Regions from separate parts of the Micromonospora sp. WMMD975 genome, predicted to be linked through region 2. Evidence: riboswitches for the same ligand, from Rfam matches in the RefSeq annotation. Region 2 holds a riboswitch; each other region holds the start of a gene.
The links. Region 2 has a riboswitch for cyclic di-AMP ahead of O7613_RS26245 (NlpC/P60 family protein). Riboswitches for the same ligand answer to the same signal wherever they lie in the genome.
Positions count from the first base shown of each region.

Region 1: it holds a riboswitch for cyclic di-AMP, as region 2 does, so the genes downstream of both, O7613_RS28595 (hypothetical protein) here and O7613_RS26245 (NlpC/P60 family protein) in region 2, are expected to answer to the same signal.
Region 3: it holds a riboswitch for cyclic di-AMP, as region 2 does, so the genes downstream of both, O7613_RS18030 (hypothetical protein) here and O7613_RS26245 (NlpC/P60 family protein) in region 2, are expected to answer to the same signal.

Region 1 is NZ_CP120739.1:6,348,258-6,358,577, reverse strand. Features, by position in the region: gene O7613_RS28655 (sigma-70 family RNA polymerase sigma factor) at 1-963, shown strand, start outside; gene O7613_RS28650 (hypothetical protein) at 1,123-1,347, opposite strand; gene O7613_RS28645 (hypothetical protein) at 1,398-1,832, opposite strand; gene O7613_RS28640 (EndoU domain-containing protein) at 1,859-2,368, opposite strand; gene O7613_RS28635 (hypothetical protein) at 2,376-2,870, opposite strand; gene O7613_RS28630 (hypothetical protein) at 2,873-3,196, opposite strand; gene O7613_RS28625 (YbaB/EbfC family nucleoid-associated protein) at 3,196-3,621, opposite strand; gene O7613_RS28620 (CsbD family protein) at 3,769-3,942, opposite strand; gene O7613_RS28615 (heavy metal translocating P-type ATPase) at 4,012-6,264, opposite strand; gene O7613_RS28610 (heavy-metal-associated domain-containing protein) at 6,299-6,505, opposite strand; gene O7613_RS28605 (metal-sensitive transcriptional regulator) at 6,585-6,884, shown strand; gene O7613_RS28600 (YibE/F family protein) at 6,892-8,190, shown strand; cyclic di-AMP (ydaO/yuaA leader) riboswitch at 8,345-8,476, shown strand; gene O7613_RS28595 (hypothetical protein) at 8,480-9,505, shown strand; gene O7613_RS28590 (carbonic anhydrase) at 9,568-10,221, opposite strand.
Region 2 is NZ_CP120739.1:5,884,852-5,895,171, reverse strand. Features, by position in the region: gene O7613_RS26290 (MerR family transcriptional regulator) at 1-745, opposite strand, end outside; gene O7613_RS26285 (NUDIX domain-containing protein) at 816-1,370, opposite strand; gene O7613_RS26280 (GNAT family N-acetyltransferase) at 1,429-1,920, shown strand; gene O7613_RS26275 (2'-5' RNA ligase family protein) at 1,905-2,555, opposite strand; gene O7613_RS26270 (hypothetical protein) at 2,630-3,454, shown strand; tRNA gene O7613_RS26265 (tRNA-Gly) at 3,608-3,681, opposite strand; gene O7613_RS26260 (zinc metalloprotease) at 3,916-4,896, shown strand; gene O7613_RS26255 (pyridoxamine 5'-phosphate oxidase family protein) at 5,051-5,641, opposite strand; gene dcd (dCTP deaminase) at 5,720-6,298, shown strand; gene O7613_RS26245 (NlpC/P60 family protein) at 6,374-7,408, opposite strand; cyclic di-AMP (ydaO/yuaA leader) riboswitch at 7,422-7,557, opposite strand; gene O7613_RS26240 (peptidoglycan recognition family protein) at 7,791-9,827, shown strand; gene O7613_RS26235 (C40 family peptidase) at 9,912-10,320, opposite strand, start outside.
Region 3 is NZ_CP120739.1:4,156,805-4,167,124, forward strand. Features, by position in the region: gene O7613_RS17995 (glycoside hydrolase family 3 protein) at 1-317, opposite strand, end outside; gene O7613_RS18000 (DUF3145 domain-containing protein) at 343-834, opposite strand; gene O7613_RS18005 (hypothetical protein) at 1,164-1,493, shown strand; gene O7613_RS18010 (carbonic anhydrase) at 1,532-2,167, opposite strand; gene O7613_RS18015 (alpha/beta hydrolase) at 2,313-3,281, shown strand; gene O7613_RS18020 (AAA family ATPase) at 3,459-5,576, shown strand; gene O7613_RS18025 (cation diffusion facilitator family transporter) at 5,651-6,565, shown strand; cyclic di-AMP (ydaO/yuaA leader) riboswitch at 6,709-6,839, shown strand; gene O7613_RS18030 (hypothetical protein) at 6,844-7,926, shown strand; gene O7613_RS18035 (hypothetical protein) at 8,005-8,475, shown strand; gene O7613_RS18040 (SRPBCC family protein) at 8,485-8,937, opposite strand; gene O7613_RS18045 (STAS domain-containing protein) at 9,074-9,433, opposite strand; gene O7613_RS18050 (hypothetical protein) at 9,948-10,320, shown strand, end outside.

The DNA.
Region 1 (10,320 bases), 460 kb from region 2:
GCCCCGCCGGCCGACGAGGAACCGCCGAGCCGGGACGACACGCTGAAGCTGCTCTTCCTCTGCTGCCATCCGGCGCTGCCGGCCGGCGCCCAGGTGGCGCTCACCCTGCGGGCGGTGGGCGGGTTGAGCACCGCCGAGATCGCCCGGGCGCACCTGGTGCCGGAGGCCACCATGAGCCAGCGGATCCGCCGGGCCAAGCAGCGGATCGAGGCGGCCGGGGCGCGCTTCACGCTGCCCTCGGCGGCGGACCGGGACGAGCGGCTGGGCGCGGTGCTACGGGTGCTCTATCTGATCTTCAACGAGGGTTACACCGCGTCGAGCGGGGACGAGCTGCACCGGGCCGAGCTGACCGGGGAGGCGATCCGGCTGGCCCGGGAACTGCGCCGATCGCTGCCGGACCACGGCGAGGTGGCCGGGCTGCTGGCTCTGATGCTGCTCACCGACGCGCACCGGGCGGCGCGTACCGGCCCGGACGGAGAGCTGGTGCCCCTGGCGGAGCAGGACCGAACCCGCTGGGACCGGGCCGCCGTGGCGGAGGGGATCGCGCTTGTGACGGAGGCGCTGACCTGGTCCGCGCCCGGTCCGTACCAGGTGCAGGCGGCCATCGCCGCGGTGCACGCGGAGGCTCCCACCGCCGCGACGACGGACTGGCCGCAGATCGTCGCGCTCTACCGGGTGCTGGCCCGGCTCGCACCCAATCCGATGGTCACACTCAACCAGGCGGTCGCGGTGGCCATGGTGGACGGACCCCGCGCCGGTCTGGCCCTGCTCGCGCCGCTGGACGCCGACGACCGGACCGCCGGCCACCACCGGCTGGCCGCCGTCCGCGCGCACCTGCTCGAACTCGCCGGCGAGCGGGCGGACGCCCGGGCCGCGTACCTGGCCGCCGCCCGCGCCACCACCAGCCTGCCCGAGCGGCGTTACCTGGAGGTACGCGCCGCCCGCCTCGCCGTCGACCCCTGAGACACGCTTTGGGTGCATCTCTTGTCGCCCCAGCGACAACAGATGCACCCAAAGGAAAGCCCTCTGGTGTCGGCCAGATCAGAACAACTGACCCAGTCCGGGTGCGGCCGGCCCCAACGCTCCTCCCACTGCACCAGCTCCGCCTGCCAACGGGGCAGGTCAGGCCGGTAGTAGCGGCCGCGCCCCCTCGACCCACTCGTTGTCGAACTCAAGGCCGTCGGCGGTGAATCTGACCTCGTATTTGTCGCCGTCCCACCCGTCGTCGAGCGGCCGACCGTGCGCCACGTCGTCGATCATCGCGAGCGCGGCGAGGCAGGCGGAGCGGTAGACGGAGACGTCGGTAAGCAGCCACGCGCCGAGTGCCCGGTAACGCTGATCGGTCACGTCGAACAGCGGCAGCCCGAACTCATCGACGTAGAAGCTGATGTCTCCGGTCAGAACAGCCGCCCCCGGTACGGGTGCGGCATCTGCCAGGTCTCTTCCCAACGGAGCAGATCGGCCTGCCACTGAGGCAGGTCCGGGTGGTATTCACGGACGAGATCGGTGCGCTCCGGCATGCTGACCAGGAAGCGCCAATACCGTTCCAGCACCTCGCGAACCTCCGGCACCGAGTACTCGCCGTGCTGGAACTCCAACCATTGGTTCTGGAGTGTCACCCGGTCCGCTCCGAAGTGGACGTCGAACTTGTCGCTGCTCCACTCTTCAAAGGGCTCCCTGCCGTGCGACACGTCGTCGATCATGGCGAGAGCGTCCAGGCATACTCGGAAGTAGACGGAGATATCAGTGGTCAGCCACACCCCCAACGCCTCGTGGCGGGCGTCGTCCGCGTGATACAGCGGCAGCTTGAACTCGTCGACGGAAAACGTCATTGCACTCACGGACAACCTCCGAGTCGTCACACCACAGGCCAGCCGTGCTTCAGCGCACCCGTTTGAGGATGGTAGTAGCCCTCGATCGTCACGTTGCGGTAGCTGCCGCGCCACGTACCGTCGGGTAGGCGACGTGCGTTCTGAAAGGCGCCGCTAATGGCCGCGTCCACCTCGGCCGGGCTCCAGTGATCGGGAAAGAAGGAGCTTACGCCGTTATTGCCACCCTTCGGCTTCCATGCTCCGGCAGGCGGGTTGGCGGATCGATCGAAGTATTCCGGCTCGGCCGTATATGCCTGGGTCCGCGGGTCCCGGCGGACCGTACCGGGTTTCAATCGACGCCCCGGGAAGTCTTCTCCGCCCGGCCGGTAGTGGTAGCCGGAGCCGGTGGTCTTGCCCGGCCGCTCGTGCCCCTTGAACACGTGCTCTCGCGAATGCGGGGTCATCCGGCCGGGCCGGTTGCGCTTGTTGGCGCGCTTCAGGTATTTCAATGCCGCCCGCATCAGCCGCCCGCTGGCCTTGCCCGACCCCTTGGCCATCACCAGCTCACCCGTCGACGAGTTTCCAGAGGACTTCCTGGACGAGGTTGCCGACGATCGTGCGGGTCAACTGCTGGAAGACCGGGATCTCCAGCAGCGAGGCACCGAAGGTGACCGCCGCGGTGGCGATGGCCTGGGCGATCTCGATGGCCAGGATGACCAGTTGCACGATGACGGCGACCTTGAGGGCGAGCACGATCGCCGCGCAGATGATCAGGCCGGTGCCGGTGAGCACCGCGGCCGTCACCCCGTCGCGGAGGCTGTCGGCGGGGCTGTCCTCCCGGTTCCACCAGGTCTGGAACGCGGTGATGTCCTGGCCGGTGTGCTGCGTCCAGACCGCCGCCGCCCCGGTGTTCGCCTCGGCGACCACGCCGGAGAGGGTGCCGGAGAACCGGATCCAGGCGTTGCCCATCTCGAAGAGCTTGACCTCGTCCGCCTCCGGCCAGGTGTAGCCCAGGACGCCGAGCAGCGACCGCAGCTCGCCGGGCAGCTCCAAGCCCATCGTCAGCCTCCCAGTGACCGGCGCAGACCGTCGAAGCCCTGCGTGATCCTGGCTTCGACCTCGGCGTAACGCGCGGCCATGTCACCGAGGTCGACGCCGGCTGCGGAGATCTCGTCGAGCGCGGTGTCGAAGCATTCGAAGGCGAACGCGGAGACCTCGTCGTGCGCGGCCCCGATCAGCGAGCCGATGTCGTCGGAGCCCCAGGGGCGACCGAATCCGGCCAGCTCGGCCCGGAACGCGGTGAGCGCCTGACCGAACCGGGTCGCCGCACCGCCCAGCGCCTGCCCGGATGCGCCGAGCGCGTCGGGGTCGACCTCGACCGGCATCAGCGACCGTCCCGCTTGGAGAGCCGGTCCTGCGCCTCGACGAGCGCGTCGGTGAACGCGTTGAACTGGCGGCCGGCGTCCTCCTGGATCCGGCGTAGCTGCTCGCCCAGGGAGCCCAGGTCAACCTGGCCGGGGACGGCGGCGGTGGCCTGTTCCTGGAGGTCGGTGAGCGCGGCGTTGACCGCCGCCTCGATCTCCTCGGCCAGGGTTTCGCTCGGCATGCGCATGACCCGTGGATCCAGGGCCACGGCGGTGAGCCGGCCGGGCAGGCCGGCGGTGACCCGGATCAGGCCGTCGGCGGCCTCACCGACGCCTTCCGGTGGCGCGGGCGGCGCACCGTCGTCGGCGGCGTTGTGCCGCTGCAACGCGGCCATGGTCTCGGACAGGACCCGGCCGAGGCCGGACGGGTCGGCGGGTTGGGCCATCGCACAGCTCCTGCCGGAATCGAGGTCGCTTCGCATCTTATGCACCGAACGCGAGCCGGGGTGGCCCCGGGTGAGCGACCGTGGATGGTCCTGGACAGCACGCCGGGCCGGCCCGAAGGCCGGCCCGGTGGTGGTGCGAGGCGTACGTCAGCTCTTGAAGGCGTCCTTGATCTTCTCGCCGGCCTGCTTGAGCTTGGCGGCGGCCTGGTCGTTGCGGCCCTCGGCCTCGAGGCGCTCGTTGTCGGTGACCCGGCCGACGCCCTCCTTGACCTTGCCCGCGGTGTCCTGGGACGTGTTGTCGATCTTGTCGTCGAGACCCATGGGAACCTCCAACTCAGCAGTTGCGTGACGACAACTGATTACCCCGACGGCCGCCGGCCCAATCCAACGTCACCCGATCGGGCGGAACCGCCGCAGCCGCAGGCTGTTCGCCACCACGAAGACTGATGAGAAGGCCATCGCCGCACCCGCCAGCATCGGGTTGAGCAGCCCGGCGGCGGCCAGCGGCAGCGCCGCCACGTTGTAGGCGAACGCCCAGAACAGATTGCCCTTGATGATCGCGAGCGTGCGCCGGGAGAGCCGGATGGCGTCCGCCGCGGCCCGCAGGTCGCCCCGGACGAGGGTCAGGTCGGCGGCCTCGATCGCCACGTCGGTGCCGGTGCCCATGGCCAGGCCGAGGTCGGCCCGGGCCAGCGCGGCGGCGTCGTTGATCCCGTCGCCGACCATGACCACCACCCGACCCTCGCGCTGGAGCCGCTCGACCACCGCCACCTTGTCGGCGGGCAGCACCTCCGCGATCACCTCGTCGATGCCCACCTCGGCGGCCACGGTGGCGGCCACGGTGGCGTTGTCGCCGGTGAGCAGCACCGGGGTGAGCCCCAGACCGCGCAGCCGGTCGACCGCCGCCCGGCTGGTCGGTTTCACCGCGTCGGCCACCGCGAGCACCCCGCGGGCCCGCCCGTCCCAGCCGGCCAGGACCGCCGTGCGGCCGGCGGCCTCCGCGCCGGTCGCGGCCCGCGACACCTCCTCGGGTACGTCGAGACCGCGCTCCCGCAGCAGTCGGTTCCGCCCGACCACCACGCTCCGCCCGTCGACGGTGCCGGTCACCCCGAGCCCTTCGACGTTGGCGAAGTCGACCGCGACCGACGGTCCGGCCTGGGCCGCCGCCTCGGCGACCGCCCGGGCGATCGGGTGCTCCGAGGCCGCCTCCAGCGCGCCGGCCAGCCGGAGCAGCTCGGCGGCGTCCTCGCCGGTGGCGGGCCGCACCTCGGCCAGCGCCATCCGGCCGGTGGTGACGGTGCCGGTCTTGTCCAGCACCACGGTGTCGACCCGCCGGGTGGACTCCAGCACCTCCGGCCCCTTGATCAGCACGCCGAGCTGCGCGCCGCGCCCGGTGCCGACCAGCAGCGCGGTCGGGGTGGCCAGGCCGAGCGCGCACGGACAGGCGATGATCAGGACGGCCACGGCGGCGGTGAACGCGGCGGTCGGCCCGGCGCCGGTGGCGAGCCACCAGCCGAGCGTGCCGGCGGCCAGGGCGATCACGATCGGCACGAAGACGCCGGAGATCCGGTCGGCGAGCCGCTGCACCGCGGCCTTGCCGGTCTGGGCCTGCTCCACCAGCCGGGCCATCTGGGCGAGCTGGGTGTCCCCGCCGATCCGGGTGGCCCGAACGACGAGCCGGCCGCCCGCGTTGATCGTGGCGCCGACCACCGTGTCGCCGGGGCCCACCTCGACCGGTACCGACTCACCGGTGAGCATGCTGGCGTCGACCGCCGAGGTGCCCTCCTCGACCACGCCGTCGGTGGCGATCTTCTCCCCGGGGCGCACCACGAACCGGTCGCCGACCACGAGCTGGTCGACCGGGAGCCGGACCTCCTGCCCGCCGCGTCGTACCGCCACGTCCTTCGCGCCCAGTTGGAGCAGGGCCCGCAGGGCGGAGCCGGCGGTGCGCTTGGCGCGGGCCTCGAAGTATCGACCGGCCAGGATGAAGACGGTCACCCCGGCGGCGGCCTCCAGATAGATGTTGCCGGCGCCGTCGCTCCGGGTGATGTCGAACCGGAACGGGTGGGTCATCCCCGGCATGCCGGCGTCGCCGAGGAAGAGCGCCCAGAGCGACCACCCGAACGCGGCGAGCGTGCCGAGCGAGACCAGGGTGTCCATGGTCGCTGCGCCGTGCCGCAGGTTGACGAGCGCGGCCCGGTGGAACGGCAGCCCACCCCAGACCACCACCGGCGCGGCAAGCGTCAGCGAGAGCCACTGCCAGTAGTCGAACTGCCAGGCCGGGACCATGGCCAGCACGATCACCGGCAGGGTCAGCACGGCGGAGACCCACAGTCGGGTACGCGGGCCGCGCAGCTCGTCCGCCGGCTCACCGGCCACGGTCTCGCGAGCCGGCGCGGGCGGCGGCGGCACCACGGCCGTGTAGCCGGTCTTCTCCACGGTCGCGATCAGGTCGGCCGGGGCGACCTCGTCGGCGTACCGGACGGTGGCCTTCTCGGTGGCGTAGTTCACCGTGGCCTCGACGCCGTCCATCCGGTTGAGCTTCTTCTCGATCCGGGCGGCGCAGGACGCGCAGGTCATCCCGCCGATGGCGAGTTCGATCTGATTCGGCGCGGTGGGCAGCGCCTTTCCCGTGGTGTTCATCGGTGCCTCCTCGGTTGCGCGGGTCCGTGGACCGTCACGCCCCGGCGAGGTCGTAGCCGGCCTCGTCCACGGCGGCGCGTACGGCGTCCGCGTCAAGCGGGCTCTGACTGGTGACGGTGACCCGGCCGGTGGCCAGGTCCACCTGGACGTCGGTGACGCCCGGCAGCGCGGTCAGCTCGGCGCTCACCGCGTTGACGCAGTGGCCGCAGGTCATGCCGTTGACCTGGTAGGTGGTGTCCATCTCGCCCTCCGATCCGATACCCCCCAGGGGTAGGAGTCGAACGTTAGCATACCCCCGAGGGGTACGCTATCCTCGGCGCATGACCACGCCGCCCACCCCGACCCGGGGCTACACCGCCAGCAAGGACCAGCTCCTCGCCCGGCTCCGGCGCGTCGAGGGCCAGGTCCGGGGCGTCGAGAAGATGGTCGAGGACGACCGCTACTGCATCGACGTGCTGACCCAGATCTCGGCCGTCCAGGCCGCGCTGGACAAGGTCGCCCTGGGCCTGCTCGACGGCCACGCCCGGCACTGCATGCACGAGGGCGCCGCCGAGGGCCGGGCCGACGAGATGGCGACCGAGATGATGGCCGCCGTGGGCCGTCTCATGAAGCGCGGCTGACCGGCCCGTGGGCGCCGACCACGGCCGTACCGTCCCCGCGCCGCCGCGCGTACGCCGAATCCTCGTCGCGACCGTGGTGCCGCTGTTCGTGCTCACCGTGGTCGCGGCGCTGGCGCTGTGGCCCCGGCACGGACCGGAGCCGACGGGCGGCGCGAACGTGCCGCGTCACCACGGCACGGTGACCCGGGTGGTGACCGAGCCCTGCCCGCCGACCCCGGAGGAGCCGGCGGGCACCGCCGGGCGGTGCGGCACCGTGACCGTCGCCGCGGAACAGGGTCCGGACGCCGGCCGGGAGGTCGAGACGCCGATCCCCGCCGGGCCGGGCGCGCCCCGGGTCGAGGTCGGTGACGAGGTGATCCTGGTCGAGCTGACCGACCCGGCCGATCCGGCGGCGACGACCTACCACATCGCCGAGCACCAGCGCGGCACGCCGCTGGTGTGGCTGGTGGCGCTCTTCGCCGCCGCGATCGTGGCGTTCGGCAGGTGGCGCGGGCTGGCCGCGCTGGGTGGCCTGGTGGCGAGCTTCGCCATCCTGCTCGGCTTCGTGCTGCCCGGGATCGGCGCCGGCCGGTCCCCGCTGCCGGTGGCGATCGTCGGCGCCGCCCTGATCATGTTCGTGGTGCTCTACCTGACGCACGGGATCAGCGCGCAGACGTCGGTGGCGGTGCTCGGCACGCTCGGCAGCCTGGTGGTCACCGGGGCGCTCGGCACGCTCGCCACGGCCGCCACCCACCTGACCGGCTTCGGCAGCGAGGACGCCACCACGCTGTCGATGTTCCAGGGCGACGTCGACCTGCACGGGCTGCTGCTGGCCGGCATCATCATCGGCTCACTCGGCGTGCTCGACGACGTCACGGTCACCCAGGCGGCAACCGTCACCGAGTTGGCGCGCGCCAACCCGGGGCTGTCCCGGCGGGCGCTCTACCGGGCGGCCACCCGGGTCGGCCGGGCGCACATCGCGTCCACGGTCAACACCATCGTGCTGGCCTACGCGGGCGCCTCACTGCCGCTGCTGCTCCTGCTGGTCGCCGACTCCCGCCCGGTGAGCGAGATCCTCACCAGTGAGTTCCTGGCCCAGGAGATCGTCCGAAGCGCGGTGGCCACCATCGGCCTGATCGCCGCCGTACCTCTGACCACCGCCCTCGCCGCGGTCGTCACCACCGCCGGGCGGCGCGGGCCGGACGACGACCCGGCGCCGCCCGCCCCGCGGTCGCCGCGGGAGCGGGACGAGGCGCTTGAGGCGCTCGGCGGGGCGCCCGCCGAACGTTGGCCCGGCGACCCGAGGAGTACGCAGGACGCATGGTGACACTCCGCAGCGTGACGGCCGGAATCAAACGCGATGCTGGTCACGCTGGGCAATGTCGAATTCTCGCGATTGGTCGGCTTCCGGACGTAGATCCCCGGTCGGGGTGTCGGGTAACCTCGCTGCCGGTCACCGCCGAAGGCACGCACCGGTGCCTGCGGTACCGCCGCCCAATCGCCTCCGGGCGAGCCGGGGAACCAGGTACATGGGGTGAATCCGCGCGAGCGGTAGGGGCCACTTCCGTCCCGAACCCGTCAGCTAACCCGGTCGGCGGCCGACGGAAGGGAACACTGTGACGGCACCCCTGCGCCGCTGGCTCACACCCGTGGTGGCCGTGCTCGCCTCGTGCGCCGTGCTGGCCGGGCCGACCCCGGCGACAGCCGCCCCGCACGCCGCCGCGCCCAGCCCCTCCGGGCACGCGGAGGACGACGACCCGCCGCTCATCACCGAGGCGATCGACTCCGCCAACCGGGCGTACCTCCAGGCCAAGACGAAGCTGACCACCTCGCAGAAACGCCAGAAGCTGCTGGCCGCCGAGGTGAGCGCGGCGGAGGCCGAGTTGGAGGCGCTCAGCCCGCAGGTCAACCAGATCGCGGCACAGTCCTATCGGACCGGTCGGATGGGCGCGATGGCGATGCTGCTGGAGAGCGACTCGCCCGACTCGTTCGTCAGGCGTGCCAACGCTCTGGACGAACTCAACCTCTTCAACGCGCAACGGCTCACCGCCATCAACGCCGCCAAGAACCGCGCCGCCCAGGCCAAGCTGGCCATCGACGCCGAGGTGCGCGAGCAGGAGAAGCAGACGAACGCGATGGCCCGGGAGCGGACCGAGGCGCAGAAGGCGCTGAAGCTCGTCGGCGGGCTGGGCTTCACCGGTGGTCTGGTCTCGGCCACGTCGCCGGTCGCCAAGGTCGGCCCCGGCCGCACCGCCGACGGCGGGTGGAAGTCGGAGTCGTGCAGCGAGAACGACCCGACCACCTCCGGCTGCGTCACGCCGCGCACGCTGCACGCCTACAAGGAGGTCAAGCGGGCCGGCTTCAACCGTTTCGTGGGCTGTTACCGCCCCGGCGGGCCGTGGGAGCACCCCAAGGGCAAGGCCTGCGACTGGTCGCTGCAGAAGAGTGGCTTCTCGCCGTGGCACAACAACGACACCCGCAGGTACGGCAACGAGGTGGCCGCGTTCCTCATCCGCAACGCCGACCGGCTGGGCATCTACTACGTGATCTGGAACCGGCAGATCTGGTTCCCGGCGACCGGTTGGAGTTCCTACAGCGGGCCGTCCAACCACACCGACCACGTGCACATGTCGCTGCTCTGACGCCACACACACGCGCGCGAAGGGGCCGCCCGCGGGCGGCCCCTTCCGTCTGTCCGGTGCGGTCAGCCGGCGAGTGCCGGATCCGCCGGCGCGGCCGGCGCGGGCAGCGGAGCCGGTGACTGCGCCACCGTCCGCACCTCGCCGCCGCTGAGCCGGTAGGACATGCCGACCACCGCGCACGCCCCGCCCGCCACCCGCCCGGCGAGGACCGTCGACCGGGCCAGCAGGGCCTCCACGGTCTGCGCGATGTGGACGTCGATGATGCCGTCGAGATCCTCGACCCCCTGCCGGGCGGCCCGGAGCAGGCTGGGCGAGACGGCGTCCACCACCGCGCCGAGGTGTCCGGCCGGGGCGGCGCCGGTGCGGACCGCCTCCCGGGCCGCCTGAACCGCGCCGCACGAGTCGTGACCGAGCACCACCACGAGCGGCGTGCCGAGCACGGTGACCGCGTACTCCACGCTGCCGAGCACCTCGGGACCGGCGGTGTGCCCGGCGGTACGTACCACGAAGAGGTCGCCGAGCCCACGGTCGAAGATGATCTCGGCGGCGAGTCGGGAGTCGGAGCAGCCGACGACCACCGCGAACGGGTGCTGGCCGTCGGCGACCGCGGCCCGGCGCCCGGCGTCCTGGTTCGGGTGCTGGGGCACACCGGTGACGAACCGGTGATTACCGGCCCGCAGTTCGGCGATCGCCTCGTCAGGAGTGGTCAGGCTCATTGCTGCTCACCTCGTGTTCGCGCGGAACGACCGGGCCGGCCGGCGGTGTCGGCCTCGCGACCCACCGTCACACGCGGCCGGAAGGCACGTCAAGATTTC
Region 2 (10,320 bases):
TCTGCACGTACGTGTGGTCCTGGGTGAGCCGGGACAACTCGCCGCCCCGCAGCAGGTACGCGCGGGTGTCCCCGACGTGCACCAGGGCGAGCCGGGTGCCGCGCCGCACGATCGCGGTGAGCGTACTGGCCGGCCGGTCGACGTCGGTGGCCCGCGCGCGTACCGCCCGGTCGGCCCGGGACACGGCGTCGGCAAGCGCGGACAGCAGGTCGGCGGCCGGCACGTCGGCCGACTCCAGCGACCGCAGCGCGTCCACCGCGGCGGCGCTGGCGTCCGCCCCGCCGGGACCGCGTACGCCGTCGGCGACCGCCAACAGCGCGCCGCCGGCGTACGCGACGTCCTCGTTGGAGTCACGGACGGCGCCGGTCTCGCAGCGCGTCGCGTACCGGAAGGTGTGCTCGGACATGGTGGTGCCCCTCTCGCTGAGCTGGTCGACGAGGAGCGCGACGGCCCGGCCGCGGGCCGCGGTGTCCGCACGGACCCGCCGCCACCAGGCGTCGAGCGCCTCGACGGCGGCCTCCGGCGGCAGGCCGCAGACGGTCCGGATCTCCGCCAGCGGCATCCCGGCCCGGCGCAGCGCGGCGATCAGCCGGGCCCGGTCGAGCTGCTCCGGCGCGTAGTAGCGGTAGCCGGAGTGCGGGTCCACGGCGGCCGGCGGCAACAGCCCGCAGTCGTCGTAGACCCGCAGTGCCTTGGCCGTCAGGCGGGCCGCGCGGGCGAACGCGCCGATGGTCAGCAGCCGCACGTCGCTCTCCTCCTCGCGCCGACCCGGGTGGCCGGCCCGGACCACGCTGATGCTTGCCGCAGGGGCCGGGTCAAGCCAGCTTCGCCAGCATCCGTCCGAGGTGCGGCTCGACGGAGCCGGCCGGCGCGTCGGCCACCTCGGCCGGCGTCCACCAGCGGACGCCCCGGAATTCCACCGGATCCGGGGTGAGCCGCTGGTCCCGGCCGGCGGTCAGCACATACCAGAGACTGACGTCGGTGTGCCGGCTCTCGGGCGGGCCGACCGTCTCGGTGACGGTGAGGAAGGCCGGTCGCTCCCCGAACGGCGGCGCGAAGACCGCCGGCACACCCAACTCCTCCCGCAGCTCGCGGCGGACCGTGCGCACCGGATGCTCGCCCGGCTCGACATGACCGCCGCTGGGCAGCCACATGCCGGCGTTGCGGTGGTCGACGAGCAGCACCGCGCCGTCGGACGGGTCGCGCAGCAGGAAGTAGGCGACCAGGTGCGGCGACGGGGTGCGCGGCTTGACCCGCCGGAAGATGTCCGTCGTGCTGGCCAGCCACGCCAGCGTCGCCTCCCGGTGCCGCGCCTCCCGCTCGTCACCCGGCGTCAGCCCTTCGACCAGGGCCCGGATCTCGTCCCGCATGCGCCGATAGTGCCAGCGGGGTACGACGCCGTCGGGCGCGCCCGCTTAGCCTGGCTCGGTGCCGGAACTCGAACGCCTCGCCGCCCACCACGCGCCCGCCGTGCTGCGCTTCGAGCGGGAGAACCGGGAGTACTTCGCCCGATGGGTACCCGACCGGGGCGACGACTACTTCGCCGACTTCGCGGCCCGGCACGCGGGCCTGCTCGACGAACAGGCTCGCGGCACGTGCCGCTTCCACGTGCTGCTCGACGATGACGGCGCGGTGCTCGGGCGGTTCAACCTGGTCGACGTGGCCGACGGCAGCGCCGAGCTGGGCTACCGGGTGGCCGCGCGCGCCGCCGGGCGCGGCCTGGCCCGACACGGCGTACGGCGCGTCTGTGAACTGGCCCGAGACGAGTACGGGCTGCGCCGGCTGGTCGCCGACGCGGCGCTGGCGAACCCGGCGTCGCTGGCGGTGCTCCGGGGTACCGGGTTCGTGCCGGCCGGCGAGGTGGACCTGGGCGGGCAGCCGGGCCGGCGGCACGTCCTGGAGCTTCATCCCAAGTCGTAGCAGGCGATCGGCTCGGTTACCGCGCCAAGCTTGTCTGCCTCGAACAACCCGATGCGCGAGATATTGAAGGAAAGGTCGACAGGGGACGTCGGAAGGTCAGCCGTCGGTCTGGTCGCGAAGCGCGTGATCGTTACGTGCGGCCGGTAGAGATCGCCGCTCAAGTCGTACCCCGAACGCTTGGCTTGCTCCTCCTGCGCCGCAGAATATGGAGCGAAGAAGTCTTCGACGACCGGCTGCCCGGGCGAGAAGCGAAGCGGTAGCAGAGCGTCAGAAACCTCGTTGTGCAGGGACATCATACTTGGACTCCTTGCATAGGAGACCTCGTAGTAGTTCCCCGGAGTCAGATAGTAGCCAGTGTGCTCCGAGGTGATCGGTGAACGTCGACTGGCCGCAAGCGCCTCCACACGCAGGACGATCTCATCGATCTTGAGACGCGAAAAGCGAGCCATGTAGAGCGTCATATGGGCTAGACGCTGCTGCCCATCGACGTGTATCAGACCGCCGCGGGTCTGGAGCTCACCGCTCAGCCGCTGCACCTCTGCCGCTATCGGTTGCGGCGGCAGAATCGCCACATTTAACAGCGTCGTTTCCAGACTGATATCCGACTGTCGCACCCGCACATCCACTCGTCCCACGTACTGGACTGTACCACTCTAAACCGGCCGATGCTATCATCCATCCATAACTACATGACTCTAATGGGGAAACGATGCCTGACCAGCAGGTTCACATCGGCCGACAGCTTCAGCGGAAGCAGTTCAGGCACCTGTTGCGACAACTCGGAACCCGCATCCTCGACCTCCTGCAACCCGTCATTGTGTTCGGTGGATTGATTATCATCCTGGTTCTGAATATTCCATGGATGAAGCCTGTCCTCGACCGCGTCGACCTCAAAGATACGAGCGGCTTGACGCAAACGTTGATCTTTGCCACCCTAGGCGCCGTGTTTCTGGAGGTGCGCTCCATAGCACAGCGCGTCGAAGACAATTCTTCCGAACAGAAGCATCTCGCCGACCCGTTAGATGTTTACGCGATACTTATCGATCGCATCAGGTCGATCAAGCGGCCGGAGGAGAAGTGTCTGGATGTGCTTGGCATGTCGCTCTACACTGCGTGGCCAAGCATCGGGTTCTGGCTGAACAGGACCGAGTTGCAAGATTGGAAGATACGCATGGCGGCGGTCGTGGAGAGCGACGCGGGTGGCCTGTTCCCGACGGAGTGGGTCGATGAGGGACGCAACAACCTCACGCAGATCTACGACATGCAGCAATCTCCCGCTCTCGCGCGCCGCCGCATCACGCTTGAGCCGTACGGCTACAACTTCGTACCGGTAGTGCACGGCTTTCGGCTAGGCAATGGCGACTTGTTCTACTCCCTACTGGGATGGGGCCCGGACGGTCGCATCAGTCGAGACAAGTATTCTTACGAATACTTGCCATCGGAAGACAGATCACCCTCGGCCGAGTCCATCCGGGATGTCTTTGACTCATGGTTTGTCCGCGCATGCAGGGACCGCTGGCCGAGGCCTTCATGAGCAATGCCGTAGCCGTTGCCGCCGTCAACTCGGTCGCTCGTCCCCGGAGGGCCACGCCTCCACCCGGGCCCACGTCGGACACGGCAAGCGCAAGAAGTGACCGGAACGAGTGAGGCCCAGGCCGGGAACAAACCCTGACCTGGGCCCTACTTGTGGAGCGGGTGACGGGAATCGAACCCGCACTGTCAGCTTGGGAAGCTGATGTTCTGCCATTGAACTACACCCGCAGGCGGCACCACTGTACCTGAGGTCACCGCCCCCGTGCACCCAGGTACCCCCGCGTCGCCACCACCTCGCCGAACTGGAGTGGATCAAGAACGCCCGGTGCGGACCGGCCGGGGATGTTGCATGCCGGCAACATATGGCCGTTCTCAAATGCGTCGATGGGATGTAACGTCTGCCCCACGTTTCCGACCCGACGTGACACACCCCCGGTCACGTCGTCAGAAAGAGGTGGGCCCATGGGACTCCGTCCCAACCTGCTGACCCGGCGTACCGCCGGTGTCGCGACGTCGACCCTCGCGCTGCTGCTCAGCACCGCGGCCGTCGGCGTCGTCCCCGCTGCTTCGGCCTTCTCGGCCGCCCCGGCCGGCGGCTGCGCCGAGCCGGCCGACAGCCACGCCAACGCCCGCGTCGCCAAGGGCGGCAACGTCAAGCTCGACCCCAACGAGCTGACCGCGCAGCAGGTACGCGAGCGCGAGGCCGACCTCGCCGCCGCGCAACGCGCACGCGCCAACTTCCGCACCGGCGCCGTCGCCCCGCTGGCGACCGTGACCATCCCGGTCGTCGTGCACGTGATCCAGGAGAACAGCACCCGGGCCGGCGGCAACATCACCGACTCGATGATCAACCAGCAGATCAGCGTGCTCAACCAGGCGTACGCGGGCTCGACCGGCGGCGCGGCCACCGCGTTCTCCTTCTCACTCACGAAGATCAACCGCGTGACCAACACGTCGTGGTACCCGATCGTGCAGGGCTCCTCGGCCGAGCGCTCGATGAAGACCTCGCTGCGCCAGGGCGGCAAGAACACGCTCAACATCTACCTGGGCGAGCTGAGCGACAGCCTGCTCGGCTGGGCGACCTTCCCGAAGCGGACGCTCGACAAGATGGACGGCGTCGTCGTGCTCAACGAGTCGCTGCCCGGCGGCACCGCGACCAACTACAACCAGGGCGACACCGGCACCCACGAGATCGGCCACTGGCTGAACCTCTACCACACCTTCCAGGGCGGCTGCTCCGGCTCGGGCGACGGCGTCTCCGACACCCCGGCCGAGGCGTCCCCCGCCTACCAGTGCCCGACCGGCCGGGACACCTGCTCCGCGACCGGCAAGGACCCGATCACCAACTTCATGGACTACACCTACGACTCCTGCATGTACCAGTTCACCGCCGGCCAGGCGAGCCGCATGCTCACCGCGTGGAACGCGTACCGCGCGGCCTGACCTCACCCCACCACGCACCGACGCCGGCCCCGTCCTCGGACAGGGCCGGCGTCGGTCGTTTTGCGGACCGCTCGGACGCCGGAAGGGCACCTCGGCCCGCGGATCTGGTCGGCGCAGCCGGATGTGACCGCCGGCCGGAGCCGACCGGATGAGATCAGGCGGCTGGGCGACGGGTGTCGAAGCCGTGCCGGCCGCGCCGGCCCTCCGGGGCGAGCGGCCCCTCACGGAGAGCCGGCGTGGCCCGCCGCGGATCGAGCGGCTCGTGACCGAGAGCCGGCGCGGAGCCGCGCGGGTCGAGCCAGAGCCGCATCTCCGGCCGGCCGGTGCCGGGGCGGGCAGCCGGGTCGCGCCGGGTCAGCATCGCCACGTCGACGGAGAACTCGAACAGTTTCCAGTCGCCGAGCGGCGCCGCCCGGCCGACCCGGGCCAGCCGGGCCACCGTGCCCGGATCGGTCACCGGGTGGGCGCGGCCCGCGACGTACGCCTCGTCGTCGCTCTCCTCCGGCGGGAACGAGTGCAGCGCGTAGCGGCCGTCGCGTTCGAGGTCGCGGCGCTTGGGCGAGTCGATGACGAAGCACCACAGCCCGTCGTCGGTGATCAGTGGGGAGACCGGGTGCACGCGGGGCCCGCCGTCGGCGCGGACCGTGGCGAGATAGCCGAAGCCCGGCCCGTACTGCTGGATCAGAAGGCGGATCTCGGCGGCGAGTCGGGGCTCGTCGGCGGCGAATTCGGACCAGGAAGCCATGCCGACATCCTATCGAACACTTGTACGACAGCGCAGTCCGACACGCAGGTCACCCGCATCGGTCGCTATGGTGTTCCGATGCTGCTCTCCGACCGCGACCTGGTCTCCGAGATCAAGGCGGGCACGCTCGCGCTGGAGCCCTTCGAGCCCACACTGGTGCAGCCGTCCAGCATCGACGTACGCCTCGACCGGCTGTTCCGGGTATTCAACAACCACCTCTACACGCACATCGACCCGTCGACGCAGCAGGACGACCTGACATCGATGGTGGAGGTGCCGGAGGGGCAGGCGTTCGTGCTGCACCCGGGTGAGTTCGTGCTCGCCTCCACGCTCGAGGTGATCTCGTTGGGCGAGCAGCTCGCCGGCCGATTGGAGGGCAAGTCCAGCCTGGGCCGGCTCGGCCTGCTGACGCACTCCACCGCCGGGTTCATCGACCCGGGCTTCTCCGGTCACATCACGCTGGAGCTGTCGAACGTGGCGAATCTGCCGATCACGCTCTGGCCGGGCATGAAGATCGGCCAGCTCTGCATCTTCCGGCTCTCCTCGCCGGCCGAGCACCCGTACGGCTCGGCCGTCTACGGGTCGCGTTACCAGGGTCAGCGCGGCCCGACGCCGAGCCGGTCGTGGCAGAGCTGGCGCACCTGGCCGACGCGCTGACGCCAGCCGATCGTGGTTGTTAAGAGGGGCCCCCGCCTATACCGAATGCGTTAAGCGGGGGCCCCTCCTTACACCTCAGGTGGGGCGGCCGTAGCTGTTGATGTCGCCGTCGTCCACGCGCTTCATGGTGATGGGCTTGCCGGACTGGGAGGCGTGCACCACCCAGCCGTCGCCGACGTACATCCCCACGTGGTGCAGGTCGGCGTAGTAGAAGACCAGGTCACCGGCGCGCAACTCGGCGCGGCTGACCCGCTTCGTGACGTTGTGCTGCTGGCGGGCGTTGTGCGGCAGCGAGACACCGGCCTTGGCCCAGGCGGCCATGGTCAGGCCCGAGCAGTCGAAGTGGTCCGGGCCGGCGGCGCCCCAGACATAGATCTTGCCGATCTGGGCGCAGGCGAACTTGACCGCCACCCCGGCCGCGCCACCCGGGTACCCGGCCGGGCAGGGCACCGGGCGCAGCTTGCCACCGCCACCGTTTCCGTACACCTTGAGCCGCAGCTTCTGGAGCTTGGCGATCTCGGCGTCGATCTGCTTCTTCTTCGCCGCGAGCTGGGCCTCGGTACGGCTCAGGTCGGCGACCATCTCGTCCAGCGGCTTCTTCTTCGCCGCCAGCTCGTCGCGCAGATCGGCGATGGTGCGCACCTGCTCCTGCTGGTGGCGCGCGAAGCGGTCGAGCAGCTCCAGGCCACTCATCAGCTCGCCCGGCGAGCGGCTGCCCAGCAGGGCGTTGACGGTCGAGAGGTTGTCGCCCTTGTACGCGTCGGCGGCGAGCCCGCCGACCTGGCCGAGCGCGGCGTCCACGCGGGCCTGGAGTGGGGCGATCCGCCGACCGAGCGCGTCGGCCTGCTTGCGTCGCAGCGCGAGCTGCTCGCGTACGGCGTTGACCTGCTCGATGACGGGTTCGAGCTTGTTCCAGTCGCGGTCGATCCGGGCTTCGATCTCGGCGACCGAGGGTTCGGCGTGGGCCGCCGTCGCGCCTCCGGTCAGGACGACCGCGGCGCCGACCAGGGCGGCGAGTGTGGTGGTGAAGCGGGACCAGCGGGAACGCGGCGCGACGGCGGACCGGTCGATCGACCGGCTCGACGACGGCCGCGGGGCATGGTGTGCCACCGGGCGTCGGTACTCCTTCTTCCTGACCGCCTACCGGGTTAGCTGACGGGTTCGGGCGGGAAGGGGGACGCCCTACCGCAGTGGCTGCGGATTCACCCCAGGTACCTGGGTCCCCGATTCGCCCGGAGGCGACTCGGCGGTGTCGGACCGTCACCGGCCGGGTTGGACGGTGAACGTACGGGCCGACAATTGGCCAGAGTAGGGATCCCCGTTATCGATCCGCAACCCGAACGGCCGTGACACTCCGTACGGAATGGGCAACCCCGGACATGAGTGAAGCTTTTTTTCACATCAGATTATCCGGCGGAAAGGTATTGACCGTCACGGGTGCGCGGAGTGAGGGTGGGGACGCAGTGACCCCCATCCCTGTCCAGGAGGTTCGATGCACCTCTCGCCCCCGCCGTCGGCCGGACGGATGCTGCTCGCCGCCGCCGTGGCGACAGCCACCGCGCTGGCGACCACCGGCCCGGTGACCGCCGCGCCACCGAACACCCTATCCAGCAACGACGACAGGCAGAAGCAGTACGCCGCCGCGGCGGCCGAATACGGCGTGCCGCAGAACGTGCTGCTCGGCGTCTCCTACCTGGAGTCCCGCTGGGACGCCCACCCGGGGCAGCCCAGCACCAGCGGCGGCTACGGCCCGATGCACCTCACCGACGCCGCGCACGTCCTCGCCTTGCCCCGCAGCGCGCACGTCGGCGAGGACGAGGACCCGCGCGGCGACGACTCCCGCCCGCTCACCCTCGACCCGGCCACGACCGCCGCACCGGCCCGGGAGAAGCCGCTGCCCACCGCCTCGCTCCAGACGCTCGACGCCGCCGCGACGCTCACCGGCCTCGACGCGCAGAAGCTGCGCACCGATCCGGCCGCGAACATCCGTGGTGGCGCGGCGCTGCTCGCCGCGTACCAGAAGGCACTGGGTGGGCCGGTCGGTGCCGGCACCGACGCGGCGGCCTGGTACGGCGCGGTGGCCCGCTACTCCGGCGCGGACACCTCGGACGCGGCGGCGGCCTTCGCCGACGAGGTCTACGACCAGCTCGGCCAGGGCGCGACCCGGACCACCGACGACGGGCAGCGGGTCACCATGGCCGCCACCGCCGCCCGGCCGGACCGCGGGGTGCTCAGCCGGCTCGGGCTGCGCCACGCGCAGCGGCCGGACGGGCTGGAGTGCCCGGTGCGGCTGGCCTGCGAGTGGATCCCCGCACCGTACGAGCAGCTCAGCGCGGACCCGGGCGACTACGGCAACCACGACCTGGGCAACCGGCCGAAGCAGCAGAAGATCGAATACATCGTCATCCACGACACCGAGGGCTACTTCGACCCCAGCGTCGACCTGGTGAAGCGCGCCGACTACCTCGGCTGGCACTACACGCTGCGCTCGGCGGACGGCTACGTCGCCCAGCACATCAAGGCCAAGGACGTCGGCTGGCACGCCGGCAACTGGTACGTCAACGCCAAGTCCATCGGCCTGGAGCACGAGGGCTTCGCCGGAAACGGCGCCTGGTACACCGAGGCGATGTACCGCAGCTCGGCCAAGCTGGTCCGCTACCTGGCGCAGAAGTTCGGCATCCCGCTGGACCGGCAGCACATCATCGGTCACGACAACGTGCCCGGCATCACCGCCGCGGCGGTCGGCGGCATGCACTGGGACCCGGGCCCCTACTGGGACTGGTCGCACTACTTCGACCTGATGAAGGCACCATTCCGGACCCTCGGCACCGCGCGTACCGGCCTGGTCACCATCGACCCGGACGTCACCACCAACCGGCCGGCGTTCGTCGGCTGCAACCAGCAGCCGCCTGGCGTCCCGACGCCCACCCCGCCGGCCGAGCCCTGCCCGTCGCACGGCTCCTCGGCGGTGCTCCTGCGGACCGCGCCGAGCGCGGACGCCCCGCTCGTCAACGACCTCGGGCTGCGCCCGGACGGCACACCGGACACGATGTACATCTCCGACCACGGCGCCCGCGCCTCGGCCGGACAGACGTACGCGGTGGCCGGCCGGCAGGGTGACTGGACGGCAATCTGGTATCTCGGCCAGAAGGCGTGGTTCCACAACCCCACCAAGGCGCCCACGGCCAAGTGGTCCACCGGCTTCGTGGTGACGCCACGGCCCGGCCGTGCCACCGTCCCGGTGTACGGCCGCGCCTACCCGGAGCAGGCCGCCTACCCGGACACCATCCCGTACCAGGCCATCTCCCCGCTCCAGTACACGTTCGCGGCCGGCCAGCGGTACGCCGTCGGCGGCGTGCTGCCGGGCGAGTACTACCGGGCGGTCTCGTTCGACGGCTCGGCCCCCGGCGACCGCACCGTGGTCCGGGGCAAGAACCGGTACGTGCAGGTCCAGTTCGGCCACCGGATCATGTTCGTGAACCTCGACGACGTGCTGATCCTGCCGTCGCCGGTCGGCGCGCCCCGGTAGGGGAACCCGGCGCGAAAAGATCCCGACGCGAGGAAGGCCCCCGGTCCAGTGGACCGGGGGCCTTCTCGATGCCTCGGGTGCGGCTCAGCCGACCCGGACGAAGCCGGCGAGCGGTTGGGTGCTGATGCTCGACACCTGCACCGGTTTGCCGGTCCGGGGCGCGTGCACCATCACCCCGTTGCCGAGATAGAGCCCGACGTGGTGCAGGTCGGCGCCGAAGAAGACCAGGTCACCCGGCCTCGCCTCGGAGCGGGAAACCTTGCGGCCCTCGTTCCACTGGGCGCCGGTAAAGTGGGTGAGCGAGATGCCCGCCGCCTTGTAGGCGTACTGCGTCAGGCCGGAGCAGTCGAACGAGTTCGGGCCGGTGGCGCCCCACACGTACGGGTCGCCGACCTGGGCGCACGCCGTCTTGATGGCGGTACGCGCGGCGCTGCTCACCACGCCGTCGATCTTCGGGCAGCCGGCCGGGCGGATCGAGGTCACCGGCAGCATC
Region 3 (10,320 bases), 1.7 Mb from region 2:
GTGTCGACGCCGGCCAAGGCGCGGTTCCCGGCGGCCGAGCCGGCCGAGACCTCGGTGGCCGAGCTGCCGTAGGCGTACGGCATCAGCACCTGCCCGACCAGGTCCTCGTCGGCGAGCGTGGCGACCAGGGCGGCGGCCCGGGCGGCCGGGTCGGCGGGGGCCGGATCGGTCGGAGCCGGTGTGCTCGACGACGACGCCGGGGTCGACGGGGCCGGTCGGGGCCGGTCCGGCCCGTCCGAGCACCCGGAGGCGAGCAGCGCGGTCAGTGCGGCGAGCGCGACGGCGGAGCGACGCGGGGATATCGACACGGGCCCCACCGTATCGGGGCAACTCGCTCCACCGTCATCCCACCCGCGTGAGCAGCGTCACCGGCGCGCCGTCGCCGGCGTACCGGTAGGGCTCCAACTCGGCGTCCCAGGCGGTGCCGAGCGCCTTGTCCAGGGCGTGCGCGAGCGCCTCCGGGGCCCGGGCGGCGGCCATCAGGCTGCGCAGCCGGTCCTCGCCGAGCTGGATGTCGCCGGCCGCGCCGACGGTGGCCCGGAACAGGCCCCGGCCCGGGACGTACATGAAGCGTTCGCCGTCGACGCCGGGACTGGGCTCCTCGGTCACCTCGAAACGGATCATGGGCCACTGCCGGAGGGCAGCAGCCAGCTCGGCGCCCGTCCCCGGGCTGCCGGTCCAGCCGCACTCGGCGCGGCGGGCGCCGGGGTCGACGGGTTGACCCGTCCAGTGCAGGTTGACCGGCGCGGCAAGGACGCGCGCGATCGCCCACTCGACGTGCGAGCACACGGCGAGCGGGGTCGAGTGGACGTATACGACGCCACGCGTTGGCACGGTGACCTCCCGGTGAGCCGAGGTGCGTCTTCCCCTACGACCTCGTCACCCGAGTGGTCTCTGGCACACATGATGACCGCTGTGGCAGGTGGTGCGCCAGCGAATCGGAAAATTCGCCGGGGTCGGGCGGCGGGAAATAGCCGGGCGGCCGACCCGGTTGTGTCCGGTGAACGGCGCGACCACCAGCCGGGTGTCGCGTTCGTGTACAGTTCTCTGGGCGGTTCTGTGCCGCCGCACGTCTTCGCGGGCCGGCGCTCACCCCGGGCGTCACTCGCACAGCCCCCGGACGGCCTTGCCGTCCCCACCGTACGTCTGCAAGGAGTACCTCCGTGGCGAGCAACACCTCTAAGACCGCGCGCGCGTCAGTCCGGGCCGGCCAGGCTGGCCAGGGTGGCGCCCTCAGCGTGCTGGGCGAGTTCAAGTACCTGATCCCGCTCAACGGCGGCAAGCACGCCTACGTGCGCAACCTGACCAACGGCAAGACCGCGCACCTGCGCACCGACTCCGACGCCTTCGTCGAGGAGATCCGGGTGCTGGCCGCCGCCGGCCACGCCGCCAAGATCCGTGCCGAGCTGAACGGCCTGGCCGCGGCCCACCCGGACCACGGCTGGGACGCCACCGAGAAGCGTCTCGTCGAGGCCGGCGTCTTCGAGGGCTGAGCCCCCTCACCCGCACCATCACGACCGCCCGTCGGGGATCACCCCGGCGGGCGGTCGCGCGTCTCCTCCTCCGGCAGCACCGTGACCGCACCGGTGGCCAGGTCGTAGAGCGCGCCCACCACGGCCACGTCCCCGGCCGCCACCGGGCCGGCGAGCCGGTCGTCGGCGCGCAGCGCGGCCACCGTCCGCCGCACGTGCCGGCGGATCGCCAGCGGGTGGACGGCCGGGTCGTCGACGCCGACCTCGACCACCGCCGGAGCGATCCGGTCCACCACGTAGGCCAGCGCGCCACCGGGGCGCCGCCCGGTGCGCACCGCGTCGACCGCCGAACCGACCGCGCCGCAGCGCTCGTGGCCGAGCACCATCACCAGCCGTACGCCGAGCTGCCCCACCACGTACTCGATCGAGCCGCACACCGCCCGGTCCAGCACGTGCGCGCCGGTGCGGATCACGCAGATCGAGCCGAACGTCTGGTCGAAGATCGCCTCCAGCGGCACCCGGGAGTCGATACAGCCCAGCACCACCGCGTACGGCTGCTGGTCGCCGGAGGCCACCGCGGCGGCGGCGCTGACGTCGTGCCCGTGCAGGGGCTGGCCGCTGACGAAGCGGCGGTTGCCGGTGAGCAGCTCGGCCAGGGCGGCGCGGGGGCTGCGGGCGGCGGGGGTGGACGGCATGCCCCCAGCCTGGTCACCGGTCCGACCCGGCGCGGGCGGACGGTGAATCTTCTCCCGCCCCGATTGCCGTGGTGTGATGGCGGGTAACGCCGATGTTACCGCCGGGTCGCCCCGGTGACGCACCCGACGGCCCGGGAGGTGGACCATGGAACTGCGACTTCCCGACGACGTACGCCTGCACGTCACGGCGACCGGGCCGGTCGACGCCGAGGTCACCGTGGTCCTGCTGCACGGCTGGACGCTCGACGGGCGGAGCTGGCACCGCCAGGTCGCCGACCTGCGGGAACGCTTCGGTGACCGGGTGCGGGTGATCGCCTACGACGCGCGCGGGCACGGCCGGTCGAGCTGCCTGACGCTGCGCGACGCCACCCTGGCCCAGCTCGGCGACGACCTGGCCGCGGTGGTCGACGAGTTCGCCCCGTCCGGCCCGGTGGTGCTGGTGGGGCACTCGATGGGCGGGATGACCGTGATGGAATACGCGCACCGCCACCCCGACCGGTTCGCCGCCCGCACCGCCGGCCTGGTCTTCGTCGCGACCACCGCCGAGGGGCACACGCACACCGTCTACGGGCTCTCGCCCCGGATCGCGCGGCTGATCCGGCTCGCCGAGACCACCGGCGCCGGCGTGCTGGCCCGCTGCGGCGGCTGGCGACCGCCGCACGCGTTGCTGCGCGCGTTGCGCCCCAGCATCCGCTGGATGCTCTTCGGCGACCGCTGCGACCCGGCGGACATCCGGCTGGTCACCTCCGCGGTGGCGCGCGCCACGCTGCGCTCGATCGGCGGGTTCCGCGCCTCGATCGGCGCCCAGCACCGGCTGGACACGCTCGCCGCGCTCGGCGGACTGCCGGCCGCCGCGCTGGTCGGTGACCGGGACCGGCTCACCCCGCCGCCCTGCGCCGAGTCCATCGCGGCGGCGCTGCCCACCGCGGAGTTGACCGTCTGCCCCGGCGCCGGCCACATGCTGATGATGGAGCGCCCGGACGAGGTGAACGCCGCCGTCGCTAGCGTGCTGCGCCGGGTGCTCGCCGGCCCGGCCGCGTCGGGCGCCCGGTCGGCCGCGCCGGCCGTCGCCCGTCGGCGACGCCGGGCGGCCGGTCGCCGGGTGGCGGCCTGACCCGCGGCCGGGAACAGGTAACCGCCTGACCGGCGTACGGGCGGCCGGGAAACGGGTGGGAACGGCCGGATAACGGGCAACCTGCGCCGGTCGAGCGGCATGGCCCTGACATCGGGGTTGCCGGCGGCCCGTACCCTCATTCAGCCCGTTGCGCCGTCCGACCACAGGAGCACCGCGTTGACCGACCAGACCACGCTGGACCGGGAGATCGCCGCCGAACAGCGGCACCTCGACCGGGTGTACGCCCGGCTGGCCGAACTGCGCCGGTCCGCGGCCGACGCCGAGCGGGAGGGCTACCGGATGGCGCGGGTCGGCACCTTCGGCGCGCTTGTCGAGCGGGACGCGATGGTCTTCCACGCCGCGCAGCGCCGGCACGTGCTCGACGCCGAGCACGAGGGGCTGGTCTTCGGCCGGCTGGACCTGCGCACCGGGCAGGTGCTGCACGTGGGGCGGCTCGGCGTACGCGCCGACGACGCCGAGACGCTCGTGGTGGACTGGCGGGCCCCCGCCGCCGCCGCGTTCTACCAGGCCACCCCGGCCGAGCCGCGTGGTGTGGTGCGCCGGCGCACGATCCAGTCGGCGGCCGAGAAGGTGACCCGGATCGAGGACGACCTGCTGGATCCGGAGGCCGCCCCGGCGGACATGGCGGTGGTCGGGGACGGCGCGCTGCTGGCCACGCTGTCCCGGGCCACCGGCCGGGGCATGCGGGACATCGTCGCCACCATCCAGCGGGAGCAGGACGAGGCGATCCGCTCCCCCGGCAACGGTGTCACGATCGTCTCCGGCGGCCCGGGGACCGGCAAGACGGCGGTGGCGCTGCACCGGGCCGCGTACCTGCTCTATTCCGACCGGGCCCGCTATGCCGGCGGCGGCATCCTGGTGGTCGGCCCGTCGGGTGTGTTCGTCGAGTACATCGCCTCGGTGCTGCCCTCGCTCGGCGAGGAGACCGCCACCCTGCACTCGCTCGGTTCGCTGTTCCCGGGGCTGTCGGCGACACGGACCGACCCGCCGGAGGTGGCGGCCGTGAAGGGGTCGCTGCGGATGCGCCGGGTGCTGGAACGGGCGGCCCGGGACGCGGTGCCGGACTCCCCGGCCGAGCTGCGCCTGCTCTACCGCGGTGAGTTGCTGCGGTTGGAGCGGCAGGCGTTGGATGCGGTGCGGGACCGGACGCTGACCCGGGGCGCGCGCCGCAACGAGGTGCGCCGGGCGGCGTTCGACGCGGTGCTCGCCGCGCTCTACGCGCAGGCCCGCACGCTGCGGGTGGGCCGGCTGCCGGAGCAGCCCGCGTTCGAGGACGAGATCATCGAACGGCCGGAGTTCCGCGACTTCCTGCGGGCCTGGTGGCCCCGGCTGCACCCGCGCCACGTGCTGGGTTGGCTGGCCCGGCCCGAGCGGCTGCGCCGGTACGCCGGCGGGATCCTCTCCTCGGCCGAGATCCGGCTGCTCACCGACGCCTACCTGACGCTCGCCGACGAGGGCCCGACGGTCGCCGACGTCGCCCTGCTCGACGAGTTGGACGCGCTGCTGGGCAAGCCGGTGCAGCGGGCCCGGCCGAAGCGCGACCCGTACCAGCTCGCCGGCGGCGTGCGCGAGCTGAGCACGTACGCCGATCGGCAGCGCGCCGCCCGCGCGGCGGCCCGGGAGCGCCCGGCGGACTACCGCGAGTACGCCCACGTGGTGGTGGACGAGTCGCAGGACGTCTCACCGATGCAGTGGCGGATGGTGGGGCGGCGCGGCCGGCTGGCGTCCTGGACGGTGGTCGGCGACCCGGCGCAGACCGCCTGGACGGGTGACCCGCAGGAGCTGGACCGGGCCCGGGACCAGGCGTTGGGGCGGCGGCGCCGGCACCGCTACGAGCTGACCACCAACTACCGCAACTCGGCGGAGATCTTCGCGGTGGCGGCGGCGGAGATCCGCCGGCTGTACCCGGACCTGACGCTTCCCGACGCGGTGCGCTCGACGGGTGTGCCGCCGGTCCAGCGCGCCGTGGCCGCGGCCGAGCTGCCCGCGGCCACGGTCGAGGCGGCCGGGGCGCTGCTGGCCGAGGTCGAGGGCACGGTCGGCGTGATCACGCCGGTGCCGCGCCGGGACGAGGTGGCCGGCTGGCTGGGCCAGCTCGGCGCCGGCCGGCTCCAGGTGGTGACCAGCCTCCAGGCCAAGGGCATGGAGTACGACGGGGTGGTGCTCGTCGCGCCGGGCGAGATCCGGGCCGACCCCGGTTCGGGGGTACGCACGCTCTACGTCGCGCTCTCCCGGGCCACCCAGCGGCTGACCACGCTCGACCCGGTGGGCTGACCCACCTCACTTGCACACATAGCGATGTGAGCATAGATTTGTTCCGGCCGAGCTATGGGGCGGAGGGTGTGCGCGTGGGTGCAGGTCATGACCACAGCGGCGCGGTGACCAACGCGGCGCAGCGCCACGCCGGCCGGCTCTGGGCGGCGTTCGCGCTGCTCACCGTGCTGATGCTGGTCGAGGCGGTGGCCGCCTTCACGACCGGCTCGCTCGCGCTGCTCTCCGACGCCGGGCACATGTTCACCGACGTGCTCGGCATCGGCATGGCGCTCGCCGCGATCACCGCCACCCGGCGTGCCCGGACCGACCCGCAGCGCACATTCGGGCTCTACCGGCTCGAGGTGCTCGCCGCGCTCGCGAACGCGGTGCTGCTCGGCGCCGTCGCGGTCTACGTCCTGGTCGAGGCGGTACGCCGGTTCGGCGAGCCGCCCGAGGTGCTCGCCGGGCCGATGCTCGTGGTGGCCGTGCTCGGGCTGCTGGCCAACATCGCCGCCTTCGCGCTGCTGCGAGTCGGCGCACAGGAGAGCATCAACCTGCGCGGGGCATACCTGGAGGTGCTGGGCGACCTGCTGGGCTCGCTCGGGGTGATCGGCGCGGCGATCGTCATCGCGTTCACCGACTGGTGGTGGGCCGACCCGGTGGTCGCGGTGGCGATCGGCCTGTTCATCCTGCCGCGCACCTGGCGGCTCGGCCGGGCCGCGGTACGCATCCTGGTGCAGGCCGCGCCGGAGCACCTCCAGGTGACCGCGGTGCACGACCGGCTGGCCGCCGTGCCCGGCGTGGCGGAGGTGCACGACCTGCACGTGTGGACACTCACCTCGGGGATGGACGTCGCCTCGGCGCACCTGACCACCGACCCGCGCGCCGAGGTCGCCACCGTGCTCGCCGCCGCCCGGGCCGCGCTGCACGAGGACTTCTCGATCGATCACGCCACGTTGCAGATCGAACCCGGAGCGTCCGCCGGCGGCTGCGGCCCGACCGAGTGGTAATTAGGACAAACTTAAATCTGGGTGGCTATTGTTGGCAATTGCCGGTTTTGCCCGGTATTCGGCTCCGGCTGGTGGAGCCGGGTCCGGGCCGCGCCGGTAGGCTCGATCGCGGCCAACCCACGGGCGTCACTCCGGCGCCGGTGGAGCGGCCATCGCCTAATCGCCCGTGGGGCGAGCCGGGGAACCACGTACGTGGGGTGCATCCGCGTCAGCGGTAGGGATCTTCCGTCCCGAACCCGTCAGCTAACCCGGTCGGCGGTTGACGGAAGGACACGTGAATGCCCACAGTGGCACCTGTACGACGGACGGCCGCCCGGTTGGCGGCCCTGCTCGTCGCGACGCTGGCCCTCGGCGTCGCGACCGTGCCGGTCTCCCCCGCCACGGCGGCGCCGACCGGCCGGCTCGCCGCCGCACCCGGCGACGACGACGAGGGCGGCACACCGACCCTGCGCGCCCAGCTCGACGCCGCCAGCAAGGGCTGGCTGGAGGCCAAGGCCGCGCTGAACAACTCGGTCAACCGGCAGAAGCAGCTCAACGACCGGCTCACCACGATCGGCGCGGAACTGACCGAACGCGACGCCAAGGTCGGCGAGATCGCCGGGGTGGCGTACCGCACCGGCCGGATGGGCACCGCCGCGGCGCTGCTCGCCAGCAACAGCCCGGAAGGTTTCATGGACCGGGCCGCGGCCCTGGAGACCGTCGCCGCGCACGAGGACCGGACCCTGCGCGAGCTGATCGCCACCCGGGACGAGGCGGTCCGCACCCGCGCCGCGCTCACCGTCGAGATCAGCGAGCAGCGCAAGCAGGTCGCGGTGATGGCCAAGCGCAAGGAGCAGGCCGAACGGGCGTTGGAGGTGGCCAACCGCAAGCCGCCGGCGAGCGCCGGCAGCAGTGGCGGCGGCAGCAGCGCCCGAGGCTCGTCCTCGGCCAACGCGAAGCCGGCCAAGCGCAACTCCGACGGCTCGTGGCCGGCGGAGTCGTGCAGCGTCAACGACCCGACGCCGGCCAGCGGCTGCATCACCCCGCGCACGCTGCACGCGCTGCAACAGGCCAAGGCGGCCGGCTTCACCAGGTACGTCTCCTGCCACCGACCCAGCGGCTCGGGTGAACACCCGAAGGGGCGGGCCTGCGACTTCGCGGCCCAGAAGAACGGCTTCGGCGGCGTCGCCAGCGGCGGCGACAAGACGTACGGCAACAACCTGTCCGCGTACTTCATCCGCAATGCCGACCGGCTCGCCGTGCTCTACGTGATCTGGTTCAAGGAGATCTGGCTGCCCAGCAGCGGCTGGAAGTCCTACAGCGGGGGCAACGGCGACCCGTCCAGCGACCACACCAACCACGTGCACCTGTCGGTCTACTGAGCACTACGCTCCCCGACGTACGCCGGATGTCGTCGCGCGGCCCACGACGTGGGCCGCGCGACGGCCGACGATCGGCGCATGGGACGACTCTCGCCGACCGGCCGCAAGGCGCTGCTCACCGCGCACCTGGTCACCTCGCTGGGCTGGCTCGGCACCGACCTGGGGCTGCTCGCGCTCGGCGTGGCCGGGCTGCGCGGCGCCGACGCGGAGGTGGTGTACCCGGCGGCGGCGCTGCTCGCCACCTGGTTGTTCGCGCCGCTGAGCGTGGCGGTCTGGTTGGTCGGCACCGCCAGCGCGCTGCTCACCCCGTGGGGTCTGCTGCGCTGGCGCTGGGTGCTGGTGAAGTTCGCGCTCACCACCGTGATGCTCGGCCTGGTGCTGCTCCTGCTCACCCCCCGGATCCGGCACCTCGGCGCGCTCGCCGGGGCCGCCGACACCCACCTGCGGGTGGATCTGGTGGTGCCGCCGGCCGTCTCGACCGCGCTGCTCCTGGTCGCCACCGTGCTGTCCACGTACAAGCCGTGGGGTCGGCTGCGCCGCAGCGGCTGAGTCGTCACGTCAGGCCGACCGGCCCTCCAGGGTGGCGCCGAGACGGGCGGCGAGCCCCAGGTGGGCGGCCCGGGCCTGCCGGAACGCGTAGCCGAACAGCGGCGCTGGTGCGGTGAGGGTGATCTCCACGTCGATCCGCACCACGCCGTCGGGCTCGTCGCGCATCCGGGTGTGGTTGCGCACCGTCGTCGCCGGCTGCTGCCGGGCCACGGTGACCACCTCGTCCTCGTTGGCGATCAACACGTCCGCCTGGTAGGTCACCGGGAAGTGCAGCGGGCCGAGCTCCAACCGGTCGGTGATCGCGTAGCTCGCCAGCGCGCCCGGCCGGGGCGGCAACTGCCGGACCCGGACGATCAACGGATGCAGCTCGCCCTGCCGGCTCAGGTCGCCGAGCAGGGCCACCGCGTCCGCCCGGCTGCACCGGGCCTGCACGGTGTAGCTGAAGCTGTCGCTGCTCTGCAACCCGCCCCCCTCGCCGTCATGGGTCCGGACGATCGTCCCGTACCGGGGCCGGGCTGGCAACGGGTCGAAGGTCCCCGACCGGCGAGGGCCGAGTGGAGTCAACGCGACGCGCCGACGTGGGGTGGGCCGGTGACGGTCAGGCGCCGGGGAGCACCTCGGGCGCCTCGTCGGCGAACCACGGCTCGGGCGCGCCGAAGAGGCCCAGCAGGCCGGTCACCCAGAGCTGCCGGTGCACGAACCGGCTCGGCTCGGTGACCACGAGCTTGACGCCGCTGACCTCACACGTCTGGAAGCCGGCGACCATGGCGCTGATGCCGACGGAGTCGATGAACGTGACGAGCCGCATGTTGAGCTCGATCCGTGCGGGGCGCCCCTTGGCCAGCACCTCGGCGATCGACTCCCGCACCTCGTATGCGGTGTCGACATCGATCTCCCCACGGGGCGCGATCTGGACAACACCACCCGGACGCATCGACTTCACGATCGACAGGCTCACGCGAGCACCTCCACTCGCCCCTTCGGGCGCCTCATCAGTACGCGGGCCGCGACCGAGAGTATTCCTCCAACGGCCCCGGTCGCCACCCCCGGGGATGAGCAATTTGCGGACTGGGCACACCTGGGCGAACCCAATCCGGACTTACGGGTTCCGATTTCCCCTTCGACGCGGACCGCGATCGGCCGAACGACAGGTCCGAGTCGGCCGATCCGCTGACCCAGGGTAGCGGGCGCAGGCACGTCGCGACCAACACCCGCCCGCTCGGCGCGTTCACCCGCTTCGTCCCGTTCCGCCCCCGCTTCCCACCTCCCGGTACCCGCCGTCCGCATCTCGGGAGCCCGGAGATCTTGGTACGGAATCGCCCCTCCGGGGCGGCTTAATACCAAGATCCAGCCGCGTGGGGTTTGGCGGAGGGCTTCCCGGGGCACTGCGCGTGGGAGTGAACCGTGACGCGCCGGATGAACGCCGGAGTCCGAAGTGGCCGTCGGGCTTCGGCACCCGAGGAGGTAGAACCATGTTCGGATCCAGCCTGATGGACCGCCGCAGCAAGCCCGAGCGGGTCGCCGACCAGGCGTGGCAGCACCTGCTCACCGCCGTCGGCGCCGCCGGTGACAGCGTGCGGGACGCCGCCCTCTCCGCCCGCCGCAACTCCTCCGGCCTGGCCGACGACGCCACCGACCTGGTCGGCTCCGCCGCCGACGAGGCACGCCGCCGGGCCGGCCTCGCCTTCGACGCGCTCGCCGGACGCCGGCCCGCGCTGCCGTGGACGTTGCTGATCGCGGCGGCCCTGACCGGCGCCGCCATCGGCTGGGCCGCCGGCACGGCCGCCCGGGCGGCCGGCAGCCGGGGACGCGACGCCGACGAGATCGAGTTCGTGGACGTCGACC